2 linked regions of the Bacillus pumilus genome follow. The protein of the gene in region 2 interacts with the protein of the main gene of each other region in a pairwise test. Links are inferred from orthologs where the notes say so. Each region holds a gene or a part of one and is shown on either strand. Other genes may lie near its edges. The genes, in order: GKC25_RS15830 and topA.

Region 1 (6,025 bases), 1.6 Mb from region 2 along the record:
GAAGAGTTCAAACCATTTACGAAATTCTATAAACGAATGGTCAAAAGACAATAAAAAACAGCCCGTTCCTAGGAACTGGGCTGTTTTTATTATTGTCCTGGTGTGCTGGTCGAAGGATTAGCTGTATCACTTGACCCTGTTTCACCAGAGGGTGGATTGGTTTGTGAATCTGTTTCAGTCGAAGATTCAGCAGGAAGCTTTAAATGCGTCCGTAATTCATTTTGTACGTTAGCTAGATTGGTTTGATCTGGCTCAAAGTAATACGTTCGATTTGGTCCTAAATAAAGATCTGACCCTTTAATAGAAAGTGTTTCTGTGTCGTTTCCTTTAAATCCGCTGTAGATTTGCTGAAGTGCAAGACCTTCTGTGATACGGAAGTTGGTCGTAATGTGATCACTTACTTCTTTAGCGATATTATCGACGTTCGCAATGTTATTTGCCTTCGACATTTGATCAATCATTGCGCGTAAAATTTGTTTCTGACGATCATTACGTCCGAAATCACCGCGTGGATCTTGTTTTCTCATCCGAGCGTAAGCAAGTGCTTCTTCCCCGTTTAAATGCATATTGCCTTTTTTGAAGTAAATCTTTTTCGATTTTTTCACATCACTTTTTTCATTGAAGTCAAATGGAACATCGATATCAATTCCGCCGACTTCATCAATGACATCCTTGAATCCGTCAAAATCAACGGTTGCATATTTATCAATCGGAATATGCAAGAATTGTTCGACAGTTTCAATCGTCTCGTCTTTTCCACCTTTAGCAAATGCTGCATTGATCTTTTCTTTATTTCCTGTCGTGTCACTTGCAAGCTGTACGCGTGTGTCACGAGGGATACTAACCATTTTCATCGTTTTGTCTTGAGGGTTAATCGTTGCGACAATGAGTGAATCTGAACGGCCATGATCACCATCTGTGGCATAATCCTCAATTCCGACAAATAGTACAGAGAAAGGTTTCTTCTTAATATCAATGACCGCATCACGAAGCTTCGATTTCTCTCCTCGGTCTAGCTCATCATATGTTTTGTCAGCAGCCTGAAGTGTATTGACTATTTTATATACTGCAAATCCGCCCATGCAGATGATAAGAAGCAAAAATAAGACCAGGATACGTTTGAAAATTTTCTTCTTCTTACTCTTTTTCTTTCGTACACGCACTCTTACTCGTTGTGCCATTCATCTGTCTCCTTTATCGGACCAATGTCCTTTTCTAAATAAATCAGTTCGCCTTCTTTTGTAACACTCTTTCCATTTGTCAGCTCAGTCATCCATTCAATGAACTGCTCTGTTTGTGTTTCTTCTACATACGTCTCAAAAATAACATCTTCTGCATAATGAATTTCTTTTAGCTGAAAAGATGAGGCTCTAAGCTCATTCTCTACCTTTCCAAGCCATGTATAATCTATTGTTGTGTGCATCGTACGCATTAAACAGCGTTCTACCATACCAACATGGTTGATGGCTTCTGATACAGATTTTCCGTAGGCACGAATCAATCCACCGGCGCCTAGCTTAATACCGCCGAAATAACGAGTGACCACTACGACTGTATCTTTCAGCTTCCGTTTTTTTAACACTTCAAGCATTGGCACACCTGCTGTACCGCTTGGTTCACCATCATCATTCGCTTTTTGAATCAGGTCATGTTCTCCAATGAGATAGGCAGAACAATTATGTGTGGCATTCCAATGTTGTTTTTTAATGGATTGTATAAATGCTTGTGCTTCTTCTTCTGAGACAGCACGCTGTATATGACAAATAAAACGTGATTTTTCAATGACGATCTCATGCTCGCCACGACTTTTTACTGTAAGATAGCGATTCAGCAAAAGACTTACCCTCCTGACAAGCAAATTGTAAGACTAGAGAAAATTTGCATTCGTTTTAGAATTTTACAGCGTATTTTGTTATGATGATAGGGGCGGAAAAAGGGTCGTCATAAAAACTTCATGATTTATACGCATTCTTTCATTATAATTCGACATAAAATGCAGATCAATGACATTTATAATAAAAAAAGATGACATCACTGTTACGGGAGGGAAAAGCCATGACAACACCTAAAATGGATCCGAAATTATTGGATTCAATCATCATGAAAATGCTAAGTACAGTTGATGGCAGCAAGGACGAAGTATTTAGGATAGGCGAACAGTCCCGTCAACAATATGAAAGCCTAGTAGAAGAGCTGAAGCAAATCAAGCAGCAAGTAAACGAAGTAATTGATTTTGGGGATAAACTCGAAGTCCATACGAGACATGCTAGAAATCGCTTATCTGAGGTCAGCAGAAACTTCAACAAATTTAGCGAAGAAGAAATACGGGAGGCCTACGAAAAAGCACATAATCTGCAAGTGGAACTCACCATGATCCAGCAACGCGAAAAGCAGCTGAGAGAAAGAAGAGACGATCTGGAAAGACGATTGTTAAGCCTGCAAGACGTCATTGAACGCTCTGAAACGCTTGTGAGTCAGATCACAGTTGTTCTCAACTATCTCAATCAGGACTTACGTCAAGTTGGCGTGTTACTTGAAGATGCTCAGGCAAAACAAGATTTTGGACTAAGAATTATTGAAGCCCAAGAAGAAGAACGCAAAAGGGTGTCCCGGGAAATTCATGACGGTCCGGCCCAGATGCTGGCAAACGTGATGATGCGTTCCGAATTAATTGAACGGATTTTCAGAGACCGTGGGACAGAAGAAGGCTTTAAAGAAATTAGAAGTCTCAGACAGAATGTGCGAAATGCTCTGTACGAAGTGAGAAGAATCATTTATGATTTAAGACCAATGGCTTTAGATGATTTGGGTCTCATTCCGACGCTAAGAAAATATTTAAACACAATCGAAGAGTATGATGGAAAAACCAAGATTACGTTCCAATGCCTAGGGGATACAGAAAGCGAAAGAATTGCTTCTCAATTTGAAGTGGCACTGTTTAGACTAGCCCAAGAAGCTGTCACAAATTCACTAAAGCATTCCGAAGCTGAAGAAATCTCTGTAAAAGTAGAAGTGACGAAAGACTTTGTCACGTTAATTATCAAAGACGATGGAAAAGGCTTTGATATGAAAGATGTGAAAACAAACAAAAACAAATCCTTCGGTTTACTTGGCATGAAAGAACGCGTAGACTTACTGGAAGGTAAAATGACCATAGACTCAAAAATAGGTCTAGGGACATTCATCATGATTCGCGTGCCATTAACATTGCAAAATAAAATTGTAAAATAGAGACAAAAGACATATTGACCATAAAGTTCAGGTGTAGAACAATAAACATGGGGAGGCGTAGCTTGTGACTAAAGTAAATATTGTAATTATTGATGATCACCAATTATTCCGTGAAGGTGTCAAACGGATTTTAGATTTTGAACCTACTTTTGAAGTAGTTGCAGAAGGAGACGACGGTGACGAAGCTGCACGTATCGTAGAACACTATCATCCGGATGTTGTCATTATGGACATTAATATGCCGAATGTAAATGGTGTAGAGGCTACAAAGCAGCTAGTTGAGCTTTATCCCGAATCAAAAGTCATTATTCTATCTATTCATGACGATGAAAACTATGTGACACATGCATTGAAAACAGGGGCAAGAGGCTACCTGTTAAAAGAAATGGATGCAGACACGCTCATTGAAGCAGTGAAAGTCGTAGCTGACGGAGGATCTTATTTACATCCGAAAGTTACTCATAACTTAGTAAATGAATTCCGACGCCTAGCGACTAGTGGCGTTTCAGCACATCCGCAGCACGAGGTATATCCTGAAATTCGCAGACCACTTCATATCTTAACGAGACGTGAGTGCGAAGTTCTTCAAATGTTAGCTGACGGAAAGAGCAATAGAGGAATTGGTGAGTCGCTCTTTATTAGTGAGAAAACAGTCAAAAACCACGTGAGTAACATTTTACAAAAAATGAATGTAAACGACCGTACACAAGCTGTTGTTGTAGCAATTAAAAACGGCTGGGTAGAAATGAGATAATGTTCCGGACAAGTACTCCTTTTTCGCCTGTTTTTGGTTCTCTCACATGTTAACTGGAGAGAAATGATAGGTAGATAAGGAGTCTTTTTCGGATATAACGGGCTTGCCTATTGATTAGGCAGGCTTTTTTGATTACTATTATAAATCTAATGAATAACAATGATCATTCTTTGAAAATAAAAAAGAGCAACTTAACGGATAAGGAAGGTATTTAAGAATGAAAATAGCCGTTGTAACAGACAGTACTGCTTATATACCACAAGAGCTGCGTGATAAACATCATATTCATATGATCCCTCTTAATGTCATTTTTGGCAACGAATCATACCGTGAAGAAATAGAAATGGATTGGAAGACATATTATGAAGAAGTCAAAAAGCATAAAGACCTTCCAACCACCTCTCAGCCTGCTTTCGGAGAGTTAATAGAATTATATGAAAAACTAAGTGAAACATACGATGCCGTGATTAGTATTCACCTTTCAAGCGGAATTAGTGGAACATATAATAGTGCAGCCTCAGCAAATGACCTAGTTGACGGGATTGATATTTATCCGTTTGATACAGAAACTAGCTGTATGGCGCAAGGTTTTTATGCGATAGAAGCTGCTGAAAAAATCCAAGGTGGTGCTTCTCTAGAAGAAGTGTTAGCCCATCTCAATTATCTGAAAGAGAATCAGAGAGCTTATTTTATGGTAGACGATTTAACTCATTTACAAAGAGGCGGCAGATTAAATGGTGCTCAGGCTTTTATTGGGAGCCTCTTAAAGGTAAAGCCTATACTGCATTTTGACAACAAGCTAATTGTCCCTTTTGAGAAGATTCGTACACGGAAAAAAGCCATTTCACGTATTTTTGAATTATTTGACGAAGATGCATCACGTGGTGTCCCGATGAGAGCAACACTGATACATGGTAATAGAGAAGAAGAAGCAGACGACTTAATTGCGCACTTATCAGAAAAGTATCCTCATGTTGAATTTTATAAAAGCTACTTTGGTGCCGTGATTGGCACTCATCTAGGCGAAGGCTCTATAGCTCTTGGCTGGGTGATTAGATAAATCTTAAAAAACCTCTTTTCTAATAGAAAAGGGGTTTTGTTTTTCTATTTTAGCTGTTGGACGAAAGGTCATGTCTTTGCGCATAATAGGCAAACATCAGTTGAAAGGTGTTTGGTGAAATTGAACATGGACAAAGCAATGGAACTAAGGCAGCAACTGCAGTCACGCCACCTGCTTACCGCTGAAACAAGATGCTCACAGTCCGATTTGGATTGGCTGGAGGAGAAAGGGTTCGTCATCCGAACACCTGCTATTGAGAGGAAAGCAAATGGTCTTACTTGCTGTAGATGTGGTGTATCAAAAAAGCGGTACTTTGCCCACACTCCGTGTGACATGTGTCAAAAAGATTGTGTGTACTGTAGATCATGCATCATGATGGGGAAAACAACGGAATGTGGCTTTCTTTATGAATGGACGGGTCCACAAATGGAAGAAACATGTCATACGGAATTAACATGGCAGGGAAACCTGTCTAAAGGACAAAAAAGAGCGTCCGAAAAATTGATCGAAGCGATAAAAAAAAAATCTGACCTACTCATCTGGGCAGTTTGCGGGGCAGGGAAAACAGAGGTGCTCTTTTACGGAATTAAATATGCCTTACATCAAGGAATGAGTGTCTGCATTGCGACACCTAGAACAGATGTTGTCCTTGAACTAGAGCCGCGGCTTAAAAAAGCATTTCAAGGAATGAAAATAGCTGTTCTTTATGGAGGAAGCCCTCAAAGGTTCCAAATAGCACCGCTAGTGATCGCCACAACTCATCAGTTGATGAGATACAAACATGCATTTGATGTGCTTATTATAGATGAAGTCGACGCCTTTCCTTATTCAATCGATGAACGTCTCCAATTTGCTGTTTTAAAGGCAATGAGAAAGAAAGGGGTTAGGGTTTATTTAAGTGCGACGCCCTCTAAGAAAATGAAAAGAGATGTATCTCGTGGACAACTAGAAGCCATAAAAATTCCTCTGCGCTTTCACAA
Region 2 (16,517 bases):
CATAAAGGGTACGGAACAAAAGAGCATCTGGCTGCCATTCTAACACATGGAGCTGTCCCAATCCATCGATTATCGTTTGCGCCAGTGAAATCCGTTATATCATAAATTTTTGACCAAGGAGGCTGCCTGTGATGACAAGAGTTGAGGACATACATACAGCACTGAATAGCCGGTTAAGTGCGGCAGAATCTGTTCCATTAAACACCGAAGGAAAGGAAAATGTGCATCGGCTGATTCTCGGTAAAGTACTGAAAATGCTTGGAGATGATACAGCCCTTGTTCAAATAGGCTCAACAAAAATAAAAGCACAGCTAGCGGCTCAGCTCAAAGCAGACGCATTTTATTGGTTCCAATTTGAACAAGAGGGTGGAGGCAGCCTCAATAAACTAAGGCCAGTACAGCAATTTGATCAAGACCCTAAGACATTAAAGGATGCAGCTGCCAAACTATTAGAAGGTCTCTCACTTAAAAACGGACTTGAAAACATCCTAACAGCCACAGCTTTTTTAAAAGAAAAATCCGTTATCAACGAAGCAGAGTTAAAAACGGCAGTGAAGTGGATCGAACAGCTTCAAGGAGCTGATGTGAAAAAAGGTCTTCAGGCACTCCTATTTGCTTTAAAGAAAGACTTGCCGATCCAGGAAGGAGTGCTTCAATCAATTTTAGCCGTGAAATCATCCTCTGCTCTTCATCAGGATATGACAGCGTTGCTAGAACGATTAACACAGCTCCCGAAGCACTCAGACGCCACACAGGCCCTTACACAAGCCATTCGATCAGTCATAGATGCTGAGACGACCGTCCATGCAGAAAAGCTCTTATCGGTCCTTCTAGCAGCGAGAGAAGGGGCGGCGAAGCAAGGAGGCAGTCTATCTGTAACGCCTCAGCCCAATCTGTCTCAGCCAAAAGAAAATAGCCAAGCTCCAATCGCTCAAGAGCGTCAGACGACCCAAGTTCTTCAATCTAACGTGCAGCAGTCAACAAGTCCAAAAGAGCTGCAAATCCCGCTTCAGCAAATTGAGCGGATAATGGCAAGTTTGACGAAGCAAGGTGCAGATGGGCAGCAAGAGCCTAGCTTAAAACAGCTCACGTCATTGCTGCAAGGGCTTCAGCAGGCAGGATCTCAGCCTGACGCAAAAGCATCCGTGCTTCAAAAAGAATTTCCGTTCCTGTCAAAAACAGAGGCGAAAGCATTGGCTCAGGTGGTGCAGCAGACGGAACCCGCATTAAGCAATAAAACCGATGTGCTCGATTTACTCATGACGATGAAAAAGGCAATAGGTGTACGAGATGAAATCGGTATGCTGAAACTACTCGAAAAAGGCAGCCAGGATGTAAAAAGTCAGGAGCTTCACCAATTAAAGCTCGTCTTAAATGATGTGAGGCAGGCTGATTTACCAGAGCCCGTAAAAAAAGAAGTCGATCAATTGTTTCATAGATTGAACGGGCAGTTATTTGTGCAGCAGGAGAACCAAACCATCAGCCAAATGATGGTCTCTTATCCGCTCTTTTCAAAACATAGTGTTCAAGATTTAACCTTTATTCTAAAAGGACATAAGAAAAAAGATGGCTCTATTGATATTTCTCAGTGCCGTCTCATGTTTTACTTAAACATGGAAAACCTCGAAGAGACATTAATCGACTGTACGATTCAGCAAAAGGTCATGGCAATTACAGTTGAAACCGGTCATGAACTTCAAGGAACCATTAATCCGATGATTCCAGCTGTTCGGGAGAATTTAAATGCCTTAGGATACAGTTTAACGGGAATTACAGCAAAGAAGAGACAAGAGCCAGTAGATCCGTCTCACTTTCTAGATGAACACTTTCATAAAATCAGCGAGAAAGGGCTGGACTTACGAGTATGAAGGATTCAAAACCGCTTAGAAGGGCGGTCGCTCTACATTATGATGAAGAAAAACAAAAGGCGCCAAAAGTCGTCGCAACAGGGAGCGGCTATGTGGCAGACCATATCATTGAAGAAGCAAAAAAGTCGGGAGTTCCTATCCAAGAAGACCGTAATTTAGTCGAACTCATGCGCCACTTAACGCTGGATGAGGAGATCCCTGAAGCGTTATACGATACTGTAGCAGAAATATTTTCGTTTATTTATAGATTAGATCAAAAAATGAAAAAATAAGGTAAAATAAGTGATTTGGCTGAAAAATTTATATTTTTAATAAAATAAAAGTTTGAATGTTTAGAAGGATTTTACGATTTTACATAGAACCCTAGACATTCTCTTTTTTATTCTTTAAAATGAAAGCGCAGTCTATTTTATAATTTTTGTTTCTACATATGTTGGGAGGATGGGAAATGAATATCCATGAGTACCAAGGAAAAGAAATCCTAAGAAAATATGGGGTTTCAGTTCCAAATGGTAAAGTAGCATTTACACCTGATGAAGCAGTGAAAGCATCAGAAGAGCTAGAAAGCTCTGTATATGTCGTAAAAGCACAGATTCATGCAGGCGGCCGTGGTAAAGCAGGCGGGGTAAAAATTGCAAAAACAAAAGATGAAGTGAAAGGGTTTGCAGAGGAATTGCTCGGTAAAACACTTGTCACACATCAAACTGGGCCTGAAGGGCGCGAAATAAAACGCTTACTTATTGAAGAAGGCTGCGATATTCAAAAGGAGTACTACGTTGGACTTGTTTTGGACAGAGCGACATCAAGAATTGTATTGATGGCTTCTGAAGAAGGCGGTACTGAAATTGAAGAAGTAGCAGAAAAAACGCCAGAGAAAATCGTCAAAGTGGTCATCGACCCAGCGATTGGCTTGCAAGGCTATCAGGCAAGAGAAGTAGCGTTTAAAATTAATATTCCAACAAAATTAGTTGGCCAAGCTGTTAAGTTTATGACAAGTCTTTACAATGCGTTTATTGAAAAAGATTGTTCAATTGCTGAGATTAATCCACTTGTTGTAACAGGCGATGGAAAAGTCATGGCACTTGATGCGAAATTAAACTTTGATAGCAATGCTTTATATAGACAAAAAGATATATTAGAATACCGTGACCTTGATGAAGAGGATCCAAAAGAAATTGAAGCATCTAAATATGATCTAAGCTACATTTCTCTAGATGGAAATATTGGCTGTATGGTCAATGGTGCAGGTCTTGCGATGTCTACAATGGATATCATCAAGCATTACGGCGGTGACCCTGCAAACTTCCTGGATGTTGGGGGCGGTGCAACAGCTGAAAAAGTAACGGAAGCATTTAAAATCATCTTATCTGATCAAAATGTAAAAGGGATTTTCGTGAACATTTTTGGCGGTATCATGAAATGTGATGTCATTGCAGAAGGTGTCGTTGAAGCGACGAAACAAGTCGGCTTAACATTACCACTCGTTGTACGTCTTGAAGGAACAAACGTTGAATTAGGGAAGAAAATCCTGAGTGATTCAGGCTTAAATATCACTTCTGCTGAGTCTATGGCTGACGGGGCAGAAAAGATTGTATCTTTAGTCAAGTAGAGCAGAAAGGCAGGGAACCTAAATGAGTGTATTTATTAATAAAAATACGAGAGTAATTGTTCAGGGGATTACCGGTTCAACCGCATTGTTCCATACAAAACAAATGATTGAGTACGGAACAAATATTGTTGGCGGTGTCACACCTGGAAAAGGTGGAACTGAAGTAGAAGGAGTTCCTGTATTTAATACTGTATCTGAAGCTGTTCAAACAACTGGAGCAAATGCTTCTGTTATCTATGTACCAGCACCATTTGCAGCAGATGCCATTTTAGAGGCTGTTGATGCAGAAGTCGATCTAGTCATTTGTATCACAGAACATATTCCAGTGCTTGACATGGTCAAAGTGAAACGGTATATGGAAGGGAAAAAGACAAGACTTGTTGGCCCTAACTGCCCAGGTGTCATTACACCTGAAGAATGTAAGATTGGGATCATGCCTGGCTACATTCATAAAAAAGGTCATGTGGGTGTTGTTTCTCGTTCTGGAACGCTTACATATGAAGCGGTACATCAGCTTTCAGAAGCTGGCGTTGGTCAATCGACAGCTGTAGGAATCGGCGGAGACCCTGTCAATGGGACGAACTTTATTGATGTATTAAAAGCATTCAATGAAGACCCTGATACACATGCTGTGATTATGATCGGTGAAATCGGCGGTACGGCTGAAGAAGAAGCAGCTGAATGGGTAAAAGCAAATATGACAAAGCCAGTCGTTGGCTTTATTGGCGGTAAAACGGCGCCTCCAGGAAAACGCATGGGACATGCTGGTGCCATTATTTCTGGTGGTAAAGGAACAGCTGATGAAAAAGTAAAAACAATGCGTGAATGTGGAATTGAAGTGGCAGAGACACCATCTGTCATGGGAGAAACATTGATTAAAGTGTTAAAAGAGAAGAATCTCTTCGAAGCTTGTAAAACGCATTAATGACACAAGAAGACTTGTTCTTTGACAAGTCTTCTTCTTTCTATCTTAAACTGGAGGAATGGTATGTACAACGTGTCCGAAAGAATGATTTTTCACCGCTTAAAAGGCCTCATCTCACCCTCTTTGTTAACAAAATGGTGGAAAGTCGATCCTGAGCTATATATAAATGAAGAAACACAACATTTCAAACAGGATCGATCATTACAAACGATCGACTTTACCCGCTTAAAACAAGCCGAAGAAAATGAATTCCCCATTTTTCAACACATCGTTCAAGCCTATTTAAAGCAAAACATTCACATGATACCCATCACATCACCCTTATATCCCAGCACACTAAAACATATTTATGATCCTCCCCCTGTGTTATTCCTAAAAGGAAACATATCATATTTAAATGAAGAAAAAAGTTTAGGTGTAGTAGGCACACGAGTTCCATCGTCTTATGGAGAAGCATGTGTGAAGAAAATTGTTGGTGAGCTTGTAAAGGAAGATTGGACGATTGTCAGTGGCTTAGCAAAAGGAATTGATGGACTTTCACATAAAGAGTGCATTCGGAATAAAGGGAAAACCATCGGTATTATAGCAGGCGGATTTCAGCACTTATACCCAAAGGAACATGTGCAAATGGCTCAATACATGGGAGAGCATCATTTGCTTTTATCCGAGCACCCGCCTTATGTGAAACCAGAAAAGTGGCATTTTCCAATGAGGAATCGTTTAATTAGTGCGCTGACAAGTGGAACCATCGTGATTCAGTGCAAAGAAAAGAGCGGTTCGCTCATTACCGCGTATCAAGCACTTGAGCAAGGCAAAGAGGTATTTGCGGTCGCAGGATCTATCTTTGATCCTAATTCCACAGGACCAGCCAGACTTATACAGCAGGGAGCAAAGCTTGTTCATTCAACGAAGGATATTTTAGAGGAATTCTCCTTCCGCAGCGTTCAATATACTGAACTCTCATAAAAATATCGTTTGACAAAAGACATAGGAATATTTAATAATAGTGAGGATTTAAGTTTACACTTTGTTTTTCGTGTTTATAATGATGTTCATCATAAAGAATTTTTAATGATTGCCTGTTAGATAAGTGCAATTAACATAAATATGAATTGTGAAATGTATAAAGAGAGAACACCTCTTAAGGGGGATTTTGAGTATGGCTGATTATTTAGTCATCGTTGAGTCGCCAGCCAAGGCGAAAACGATTGAGCGTTATTTAGGTAAAAAGTATAAAGTAAAGGCTTCAATGGGGCACATAAGGGATTTACCGAAAAGTCAGCTTGGTGTTGACACTGAGCATGACTTCGAACCGAGATATATTACGATTCGCGGGAAAGGCCCCGTTTTAAAAGAATTAAAAACAGCTGCGAAAAAAGCAAAGAAAGTCTATCTCGCAGCTGACCCCGATAGAGAGGGAGAAGCGATTGCTTGGCATTTAGCGCATAGCCTTGACCTTGACCTCTCTTCTGACTGCCGCGTTGTCTTTAATGAGATTACAAAAGATGCCATTAAAGATTCCTTTAAGCATCCACGTATGATCAACATGGATTTAGTTGATGCACAGCAGGCAAGACGGATCTTAGATCGTCTCGTCGGGTATAAAATCAGTCCGATTTTATGGAAGAAAGTGAAAAAAGGCTTAAGTGCCGGTCGTGTTCAATCAGTTGCACTCCGCCTGATTATTGATCGTGAGAATGAAATTAATGAATTTAAACCAGAAGAATACTGGACAATTGACGGTACATTCCTAAAAGGAAAAGAAAGCTTCGAAGCGAGCTTCTTTGGCGTCAATGGCAAAAAGCATCCACTGAAAACAAAAGAAGATGTAAAAGAAATCCTTTCGAAACTAAAAGGGAGCAAATTCTCTGTAGAGAAAGTGACGAAAAAAGAGCGTAAACGCAACCCAGCTGTTCCGTTTACAACCTCTACTTTACAGCAGGAGGCTGCAAGAAAATTAAACTTCCGTGCGAAAAAGACGATGATGATTGCACAGCAATTATATGAAGGAATAGATCTTGGTAAAGAAGGTACAGTCGGACTCATTACATATATGAGAACGGACTCAACACGTATTTCCAATACGGCGATTGAAGAAGTATCTGCTTTCATTGATCAGACGTACGGTAAGAATTTCTTAAATACAACAAAACGAACCGCTAAAAAGAACGAAAATGCACAAGATGCTCACGAAGCCATCAGGCCGACTTCTACGCTAAGAAAACCAGCAGATGTCAAACATGTCTTAAGCCGAGATCAGCTGCGTCTGTATAAATTGATTTGGGAACGATTCGTGGCAAGCCAAATGGCGCCGGCTGTTCTTGATACAATGAGTGTAGACCTTGACAATAACGGGCTTACATTCCGTGCTAACGGGAGCAAAGTGAAATTCCCTGGATTCATGAAGGTATATGTAGAAGGGAAGGACGACCAGTTAGAAGAAAAGGACAAAATGCTGCCTGATCTTAAAGAAGGTGATACGGTTCTTTCAAAAGATATCGAACCTGAACAGCACTTCACGCAGCCGCCTCCGCGCTACACTGAGGCAAGACTTGTCAAAACACTTGAAGAACTGGGTATAGGCCGTCCGTCTACTTATGCACCAACATTAGATACGATTCAAAAGCGCGGCTATGTCGCACTTGATAATAAACGGTTTATCCCAACAGAGCTTGGGGAAATTGTTCTTAACTTAATCATTGAATTCTTCCCTGAAATCATTAACGTGGAATTCACAGCGAAAATGGAAAAAGAACTTGATAGCGTTGAAGAAGGTACGATCGAATGGGTTCGCATTATCGACAGCTTCTATCAAGACTTTGCAAAACGGGTAGAAAAAGCAGAAGCAGAGATGCAAGAAGTTGAGATTGAGCCTGAATACGCCGGAGTCGACTGTGAAGAGTGCGGACATCCGATGGTGTACAAAATGGGTCGATACGGTAAGTTCATGGCTTGCTCTAACTTTCCTGACTGCCGTAACACAAAACCAATTGTCAAAGATATTGGTGTGAAATGCCCGACTTGTCATGAAGGAAACATTGTTGAACGAAAATCTAAGAAGCGCCGCATTTTTTATGGCTGTGATCGTTTTCCAGAGTGTGAATTCGTCTCTTGGGACAAACCAATTGAAAGAAAGTGTCCAAAATGCGAAAATATGCTTGTAGAGAAAAAGCTGAAAAAAGGCATTCAAGTTCAATGTGTGAACTGTGATTATAAAGAGGAACAACAAAAATAGCGGTGAACAGCCTTGTTCACCTGCTTTTTTATGTCATCAAACAGAACTTACGAAATAGGAGAGTTGTACAATGAGTCAATTTGTAAATGTGATCGGAGCAGGTTTAGCCGGAAGTGAAGCGGCATGGCAAATTGCCAAACGCGGAATTAAAGTCAACTTGTATGAAATGAGACCTGTCAAACAAACGCCAGCTCACCATACAGATAAATTTGCAGAGCTTGTATGCAGTAATTCACTGCGTGCCAACGCTTTGACGAATGCGGTCGGTGTATTAAAGGAAGAAATGCGTCATTTAGATTCAGCGATTATCGCAGCAGCAGACGAAAGCTCAGTCCCTGCTGGCGGAGCGCTTGCAGTAGATCGTCATGAATTTGCAGCAAACGTTACCGATCGCGTGAAAAATCATCCGAATGTGACGGTTTTTCAAGAAGAAGTGCAAAGCATTCCTGAAGGTCCGACAATTATTGCAACGGGCCCGCTTACATCTGAAGCACTTTCAAAAGAATTAAAATCGTTAACGGGTGAAGAGTATCTGTACTTCTACGATGCAGCGGCACCTATTCTAGAGAAAGATAGCATTGATATGGATAAGGTGTACTTGAAATCACGCTATGACAAAGGAGAAGCCGCTTATTTAAACTGTCCAATGACAGAAGAGGAATTTGATCGTTTTTATGAGGCGCTCATTTCTGCTGAAACTGTGCCATTAAAAGAGTTCGAAAAAGAAATCTTCTTTGAAGGCTGTATGCCAATTGAAGTCATGGCGAAAAGAGGAAAGAAAACGATGCTGTTTGGTCCGATGAAGCCAGTAGGACTTGAAGATCCGAAAACAGGAAAAAGACCTTACGCTGTTGTTCAATTAAGACAAGATGATGCAGCAGGTACTTTATATAACATCGTCGGCTTCCAGACACATCTGAAGTGGGGCGACCAAAAGGAAGTATTCCGCTTGATTCCAGGTCTTGAAGAAGCAGAAATCGTTCGATACGGCGTAATGCACCGCAATACATTTATTAACTCACCAAGTCTTTTAAAACCAACGTATCAGTTTAAAAATAGAGAGGATCTATTCTTTGCCGGACAAATGACAGGCGTTGAAGGCTATGTCGAGTCCGCAGCTTCCGGACTAGTGGCTGGAATTAACGCCGCTCGTTTTGTCAAAGGAGAAGAGCTTGTGACACTTCCGGAGGAAACGGCGATCGGCAGCATGGCTTATTACATCACATCGACAAACAAGAAAAGCTTCCAGCCGATGAATGCGAACTTTGGCTTGCTGAAAGATCTTGGTGTTCGGATTAAAAACAAACAAGAGCGTTATGCAGAGTACGCTAAGCGCGCAATCGAAACTATTCAAACTATTTCGAAATCTCTGTAGTAAAACATTGCACGGAAAGCAAGATATGTGATACCATTTAAAAGCCTTAAAGAGGTGTAAAAATGACGAATAAACAGCGTCTTGTCCACTTATTCATTGAATATCTGCAAATTGAAAAAAACTATTCTGCTTTAACAATCTCAGGATATACAGAAGCAATTGAAGAGTTTGTCAGATTTATGAACATTCAAGGAATAGACGGTTTTGAAGAGGTATCCTATCAAGATACGAGAATTTATTTAACAGAAGCTTATGAAAAAGGCCTGACAAGAAGAACGATTAGTAAGAAAGTCTCTGCGCTTCGCAGCTTTTATAAATTTCTATTAAGAGAACAGCTTGTGAAAGAAAATCCTTTTTTACTCGTTAGCTTACCAAAGCAGGATAAGCGAATTCCTTCATTTTTGTATGAAGAGGAACTTAAAGAGCTTTTTACAGTTTCTGATGTCAGCACACCGCTTGGGCAAAGAAACCAAGCGATTTTAGAACTTCTTTATGCAACAGGTATGAGGGTCAGTGAGTTATGTTCATTAAAAGAATCTGATCTTGATTTATCGTTGGATACAGTGCTTGTTCATGGGAAAGGCAGCAAGCAGCGGTATGTTCCTTTCGGTTCATATGCTCATGAAGCGCTCATCATTTATTTAGAGGATGGAAGGCAGAAGCTGGAAGCTAAGGGGAATGATCGTGCTGATGCATATGTGTTTTTGAATCAGCGCGGGGCGCCTCTTACAGACAGAGGCGTTCGATTCATTCTCACTGAATTAATGAAAAAGGCGTCAGGCACACTACATATCCATCCTCACATGTTAAGGCACACCTTTGCCACACACCTCTTAAATGAGGGGGCAGATTTGAGAAGTGTTCAAGAACTTCTCGGTCATTCGAATTTATCATCAACTCAGGTGTACACGCATGTATCAAAAGATTCTTTAAGGAAAACATACATGTCTCATCACCCAAGGGCTTTTAAACGATCCTAAAAGGAGGTTTTTTCATGTCATCATTTCATGCAACAACCATCTTTGCCGTTCAACATAAAGGAAAAAGTGCGATGGCTGGAGACGGTCAAGTCACTTTCGGGCAGGCTGTCGTGATGAAACACACGGCAAAAAAAGTGCGCCGTCTTTTCGGAGGCAAGGTGCTTGCAGGTTTTGCAGGTTCAGTAGCAGATGCATTTACACTCTTTGAAAAGTTTGAAACGAAGCTTGAAGAATATGGTGGTAACTTAAAGCGGGCAGCCGTAGAACTAGCGAAAGAATGGCGAAGTGACAAGATGCTCAGACAGCTTGAGGCCATGCTGATCGTTATGAACAAAGACAGCATCCTGCTTGTCTCTGGGACAGGAGAGGTCATCGAACCAGATGACGGTATTTTGGCCATCGGCTCAGGCGGCAATTATGCGCTTAGCGCCGGGAGAGCACTCAAAACACATGCAGGTGATCACCTCACAGCGAGAGATATTGCAAAGGCTGCTCTTGAAACCGCCGGAGAAATCTGTGTCTACACGAACGATCAAATCACTTTAGAAGAGCTTGAATAGAAAGGACATGAGACGTATGGAGAAAAAGCCGTTCACCCCAAGAGAGATAGTTGAAAAGCTTGATCAATATATTATTGGTCAGCTTGATGCGAAAAAAGCAGTGGCGGTGGCTTTAAGAAACCGTTACAGAAGAAGCCTTTTACATGATAAGCTAAAGGATGAAGTCGTTCCGAAAAATATTTTAATGATCGGCCCAACAGGTGTGGGGAAAACAGAGATTGCCCGCAGAATTGCAAAAATTTCTGGTGCGCCTTTTATTAAAGTGGAAGCGACGAAGTTTACTGAAGTTGGTTATGTCGGCCGTGATGTAGAATCGATGGTCAGAGATCTAGTTGAGACAGCGATCAGAATTGTCAAAGAAGAAAAGATGAAAGACGTTCAAGAAGAAGCAGAAAAACAAGCAAATAAACGTCTTGTTCATTTACTTGTTCCTGGAAAGAAAAAAAGCCAGTCTGTGAAAAATCCTTTTGAGATGCTGTTTGGCGGTTCTGATGAAGATGACCGTGATCGAGATCAATCAAGTGAAGAAGTTGAACTTGAATCGACAAGAAAGCGAATCACTCATCAGCTGGCTATGGGAGAACTTGAAGATCATTACGTCACGATCGAAGTTGAAGAGCAGCAGCCATCCATGTTTGATATGCTTCAGGGCTCGGGTATGGAGCAAATGGGCATGAACATGCAGGATGCGCTCGGCAATCTCATGCCTAAAAAGAAAAAACGCAGAAAGCTGACCGTCAGAGAAGCAAGAAAGGCGTTAACTGCTGAGGAAGCTTCAAAACTGATTGACATGGATGAAGTCAGTCAGGAAGCCGTTTATAAAGCAGAACAGCAAGGGATTATTTTTATCGACGAAATCGACAAAATCGCCAAAAGCGGTGGTGCATCATCTGCAGATGTTTCTCGTGAAGGTGTTCAACGTGATATTTTACCGATTGTAGAAGGTTCAACTGTGATGACGAAATATGGGGCAGTAAAAACAGACCATGTGCTTTTTGTAGCAGCAGGTGCATTTCATATGGCGAAACCATCAGATTTGATTCCAGAGCTTCAAGGGCGCTTCCCAATCCGTGTAGAATTAGATAAATTAAGTATCGAAGACTTTGTGAAAATCTTAACGGAACCAGATAACGCATTATTAAAGCAATATAAAGCTTTACTTGAAACAGAAGGTATATCTCTTGAATTTTCTGACGATGCTATTCATAAGATTGCCGAAGTGGCTTATCATGTCAATCAGGAGACAGATAACATCGGTGCAAGAAGGCTTCATACCATACTTGAAAAGCTGCTTGAAGAGCTTTCATTTGAGGCGCCTGATATTACACTGGAGACAGTGACCATTACCCCTCAGTATGTAGAAGAGAAGCTAGGAAAGATTGCAAATAACAAAGACTTAAGTCAATTTATACTTTAACAAATGAATAAAGTAATCTAGGAGGATCATTAATATGGCGTTACTACAAAAAACAAGGATTATTAACTCAATGCTGCAAGATTCAGCAGGGAAACCAGTTAATTTTAAAGAAATGGCGGAAACACTGAGAGATGTCATTGATTCAAACATTTTTGTGTTGAGTAGAAGAGGGAAGCTTCTAGGCTACTCGATCAACCAGCAGATTGAAAATCCGCGTATGAAGAAAATGCTTGAAGACCGTCAGTTCCCTGAAGAATATACAAAGAGTCTATTCAACATCCCTGAAACATCTTCAAACCTTGACATTAACAGTGAGTATACAGCTTTCCCAATTGAGAACCGTGATTTATTCGAATCAGGTTTGACAACCATTGTTCCAATTATCGGAGGAGGAGATCGTTTAGGAACGTTAATCCTGTCTCGTTTGCAAGATACATTCACTGATGATGATTTAATACTTGCTGAGTACGGAGCAACAGTTGTTGGAATGGAGATCCTTCGTGAAAAAGGAGAAGAAATCGAAGAAGAAGCAAGAAGTAAAGCGGTTGTTCAAATGGCGATTAGTTCTCTTTCATATAGTGAGCTTGAAGCCATTGAGCACATCTTTGAAGAACTTGATGGCAACGAAGGGCTCCTTGTGGCAAGTAAAATTGCTGACCGTGTAGGAATCACTCGTTCAGTGATCGTGAACGCCTTACGTAAGTTAGAAAGTGCAGGTGTCATCGAATCTCGTTCTCTTGGAATGAAGGGAACGTATATCAAAGTGTTAAACAACAAATTTTTAATTGAACTTGAAAATTTAAAATCTCATTAATCAAAACCCCTTTTCGGCCAAAATTACAAGCTGAAAAGGGGTTTTTTGTATAAAAAAAGAGGATTTGTCCGAAAAATGACACTCTTTTTTCCAAGAAAACCCTTACAATTCTTAGTTCTTTGAATCTAGGTCTTTATGCCTATTCGTAAAATAGATATATATTACGAGTTTTTTTTACATATACATCATAGACTTTAATCCTATTATTTCTTACAATGAACATATGGTTTTACAAATCTCGACATGATTAAATGGAATGAAATACATATGATTGGAGGTATATGGTTTTGGATATATTTTCTGGAACGATAAGCAACCTTGAGAATGCCTTGGGCAGAGCGAATGTTAAGCAAAAAGTCATAAGCAATAATATCGCGAATATAGACACACCGAACTACAAGTCGAAAAACGTCGCTTTTCATGATATGCTAAACGATGCGTCGATCAAGTTAGATGCTAAAAAAACATACCAAGGTCACATTGATTTTTCTAAAACAGGGTCTAATTATTCAGTTGTTTCGAGCAACCGTACTTCATATCAAGAAAACGGAAATAATGTCGATATTGATCAAGAGATGAGTGAACTCGCTAAAAACCAAATTCAGTATAATGCGTTGGTTGAAAGAATGAGTGGAAAATTCAATTCTCTTAAAACAGTTTTGACAGGAGGTAAGTGATGTCAATTTTTTCAGGAGTTAACGCTTCGGCCTCAGCATTAACAGCTCAGAGGCTCAGAATGGACGTTGTATCCTCTAACCTTGCAAATATGGATACAACAAGAGCGAAACAGGTTGATGGCAACTGGGAGCCTTATAGACGTAAGCTCGTCACATTACAGCCGTCAGGTGAATCGTTTTCATCTATATTGAACTCAAGCATGAATTCGAGCGGCAAATTAGGAAACGGCGTGAAAGCAACGAAGATTACAGAAGACGAAACTCCATTCAACCTTCAATATGATCCTACAAATCCCGATGCCAATGAAAATGGATATGTTCAAACACCTAATGTTGATCCATTAAAGGAAATGGTTGACCTCATCAGCAGCTCAAGGTCATATGAAGCAAACGTGACCGCACTAAATGCGAATAAAAGCATGTTGATGAAAGCTTTAGAAATAGGAAAGTAAGGTGAAAAGAATTGGTTAACGCAATATCTCCTTTCCAGCTTCAAACCGCTCAGCAAGCAAGTGAATTGACGAATGCATCGTCCGTTCAGGCGGCTGCACCTAAAAGTCAAACGAATTTCTCTGATGTGCTGAAGAATTCCATTGAGGCATTAAATCAATCACAGCTGAAATCAGACCAGTATACAAATGCTCTTGCACAAGGAAAAGATGTCAATCTCGATGAAGTCATGATTGCCTCGCAAAAAGCGAGTGTGACACTTACAGCTGCAACGGAGTTTCGAAATAAAGCAGTCGAAGCGTACCAAGAGATTATGAGAATGCAGATGTAGGAGGTGCTGACGGACAAAAAAAGACTGAATGGAATGACCGGGGGTTAAGATGAATCGTACTTTAATGCAATTAAGAACAAAAACAGTTGAGTTTTGGCGAAATCGATCAAAATTACAAAAAATACTCATGATTGGCGGCGTTGCTGCCCTAGCAATCATTATTACGGTTGTTAGCATCTTTGCTTCTTCTGAAAAAATGGTTCCATTGTTTAAAGATTTGTCTGAGGCAGAAGCTGGACAAATCAAACAGGAACTGGATGGCAAAAACGTTAAATCGGAACTTGCGAATAATGGAACAACGATTCTCGTTCCAGAAAAGCAGGCCGACACTTTAAAAGTAACACTCGCATCTGAGGGTCTCCCTAAGACAGGGAATATTGATTATTCCTTCTTTGCGAACAATTCCGGCTTCGGTTTAACAGATAATGAATTTGATGTTCTGAAAGTAGACGCAACTCAGACAGAACTATCCAATCTAATCAACACGATTGATGGGATTAAAGATTCAAAAGTTATGATTAACCTGCCAAAAGATTCCGTTTTTGTTGGAGAAGAGCAAAGTAATGCATCAGCATCCATTGTGCTGCAAGTTGAGCCTGGCTACACGCTCGCGCCGCAGCAAGTAAAAGGCCTTTATCATCTTATTTCAAAAAGTGTGCCGAATTTAAAGACAGAAAACATTGTCATTATGGACCAAGATTCCAACTACTACGACTTAAACAGCAGTTCCGATTCCTATGCAAGTGGAATGGATGCACAGCAGCAGAAAAAAGAAGAGATTGAAAAGAACCTTCAAAGAAAAATTCAACAGCTGCTCGGAACAATGATGGGTCAAGAAAAAGTGGCTGTATCGGTCACAACAGACATTGATTTTACTGAAGAGAAAAGAAAAGAAGATCTTGTAGAACCAGTTGATAAAGAAAACATGCAAGGCATTGCTGTCAGTGCTGAAAAGATTGCTGAAACTTATTCAGGAAATGGTGCAGCAGCTGGAGGCACCGCTGGAACAGGCGACGATGATGTCACAAATTATCAAGGCGCCGATGGAGCGAACGGTAGCGGAGATTACGAAAAGAGCGAAGATCGTATCAACTATGAAGTCAACCGCATTCATAAAGATATCAAAGAGAGCCCTTATAAAATTAGAGATGTTGGCATTCAAGCATTGGTCGAACCACCAACGGCAAACGATGTGAACTCTTTAACACCTGAAAGGCAAGATGATATCAAAAAGATTCTTTCAACGATCATTAGCACTTCAATTGATAAAGAATACACAAATGGTCAAGCGCTCACTCAAGCGGACTTAGATAACAAAATTGTTTTATCTGTATCAAAATTAGACGGTAAACAGCAAACTGCAGCAGAAAACCCATCAAACAATATTCCAATCTGGGTTTATATTGTAGGCGGTGTGCTACTACTTGCAATTATCGCTCTCATTATTCTTCTTGTGCGTAAACGCAGAAAAGAAGAGGAAGAAGAGTTTGAGTTTGATGAACGTACACCAATCCATGTTCCTGATATCGACACTGAACCAGAAACAGAAGAAATGGTGAGAAAAAATCAGCTTGAAAAAATGGCAAAAGAAAAACCAGAAGACTTTGCTAAATTGCTACGCAGCTGGCTGTCCGAGGATTAGGAGGAATACACATGTCGAGAAAAGATCCAAATCGACTAACAGGCAGACAAAAAGCAGCAATCCTAATGATTTCCTTAGGGCTAGACGTGTCAGCATCTGTATACAAACATCTGTCTGAAGACGAAATAGAAAAATTAACATTAGAAATTTCCAATGTACGAAGTGTAGATACTGCTAAGAAAGATGAAATCATCGAAGAGTTTCACAGCATCGCCATCGCGCAGGACTACATATCACAAGGCGGTCTTATGTACGCAAGACAAGTGCTTGAAAAAGCGCTTGGTGAGGACAAAGCGGACAGCATCTTAAACCGATTAACATCCTCGCTTCAAGTGAAACCGTTTGATTTTGCTCGAAAGGCTGACCCAGAACAAATCTTAAACTTTATCCAGCATGAGCATCCACAAACCATCGCGCTCATCCTTTCCTACTTAGATCCAGTCCAAGCTGGGCAGATTTTATCTGAATTAGGTGAGGAAGTACAAACAGAGGTTGCGAGACGTATTGCTTTAATGGACCGCACATCTCCAGAGATCATCAATGAAGTGGAACGCATTCTTGAACAAAAGCTTTCTTCAACCTTTACGCAGGACTATACGCAAACGGGCGGGGTCGAAGCGGTTGTAGAAGTACT

What was found.
Region 1: the proteins of topA (region 2) and GKC25_RS15830 interact in binary tests that used the Escherichia coli proteins (3 or more experiments, as listed by UniProt). The link is inferred for Bacillus pumilus from one-to-one orthologs.

The regions. Positions count from the first base shown.
Region 1 is NZ_CP046128.1:3,086,863-3,092,887, reverse strand. Bases 1-2,722 are described here. They hold GKC25_RS15830 (YigZ family protein), read right to left. Parts: upstream 1,835-2,722; coding sequence 1,166-1,834; downstream 1-1,165. Other genes in these bases: GKC25_RS15825 (sensor histidine kinase), read left to right, coding at 2,056-2,722; GKC25_RS15835 (LCP family protein), read right to left, coding at 90-1,181; GKC25_RS15840 (glycosyltransferase family 4 protein), read left to right, coding at 1-54. In the rest of the region: more of GKC25_RS15825, read left to right, coding at 2,723-3,231; two-component system response regulator DegU, read left to right, coding at 3,296-3,985; GKC25_RS15815 (DegV family protein), read left to right, coding at 4,203-5,045; GKC25_RS15810 (DEAD/DEAH box helicase), read left to right, coding at 5,166-6,025.
Region 2 is NZ_CP046128.1:1,505,473-1,521,989, forward strand. What follows is about bases 5,103-8,099. They hold topA (type I DNA topoisomerase), read left to right. Parts: upstream 5,103-5,561; coding sequence 5,562-7,637; downstream 7,638-8,099. Other genes in these bases: dprA (DNA-processing protein DprA), read left to right, coding at 5,103-5,368; trmFO (FADH(2)-oxidizing methylenetetrahydrofolate--tRNA-(uracil(54)-C(5))-methyltransferase TrmFO), read left to right, coding at 7,708-8,099. Outside these bases: GKC25_RS07455 (ribonuclease HII), read left to right, coding at 1-105; GKC25_RS07460 (hypothetical protein), read left to right, coding at 132-1,868; GKC25_RS07465 (FlhB-like flagellar biosynthesis protein), read left to right, coding at 1,865-2,140; sucC (ADP-forming succinate--CoA ligase subunit beta), read left to right, coding at 2,317-3,477; sucD (succinate--CoA ligase subunit alpha), read left to right, coding at 3,500-4,402; more of dprA, read left to right, coding at 4,466-5,102; more of trmFO, read left to right, coding at 8,100-9,012; tyrosine recombinase XerC, read left to right, coding at 9,075-9,992; ATP-dependent protease subunit HslV, read left to right, coding at 10,007-10,552; hslU (HslU--HslV peptidase ATPase subunit), read left to right, coding at 10,569-11,969; GTP-sensing pleiotropic transcriptional regulator CodY, read left to right, coding at 12,004-12,783; flagellar basal body rod protein FlgB, read left to right, coding at 13,071-13,460; flagellar basal body rod protein FlgC, read left to right, coding at 13,460-13,912; flagellar hook-basal body complex protein FliE, read left to right, coding at 13,924-14,241; flagellar basal-body MS-ring/collar protein FliF, read left to right, coding at 14,291-15,883; flagellar motor switch protein FliG, read left to right, coding at 15,895-16,517. UniProt on the Escherichia coli protein: Releases the supercoiling and torsional tension of DNA, which is introduced during the DNA replication and transcription, by transiently cleaving and rejoining one strand of the DNA duplex.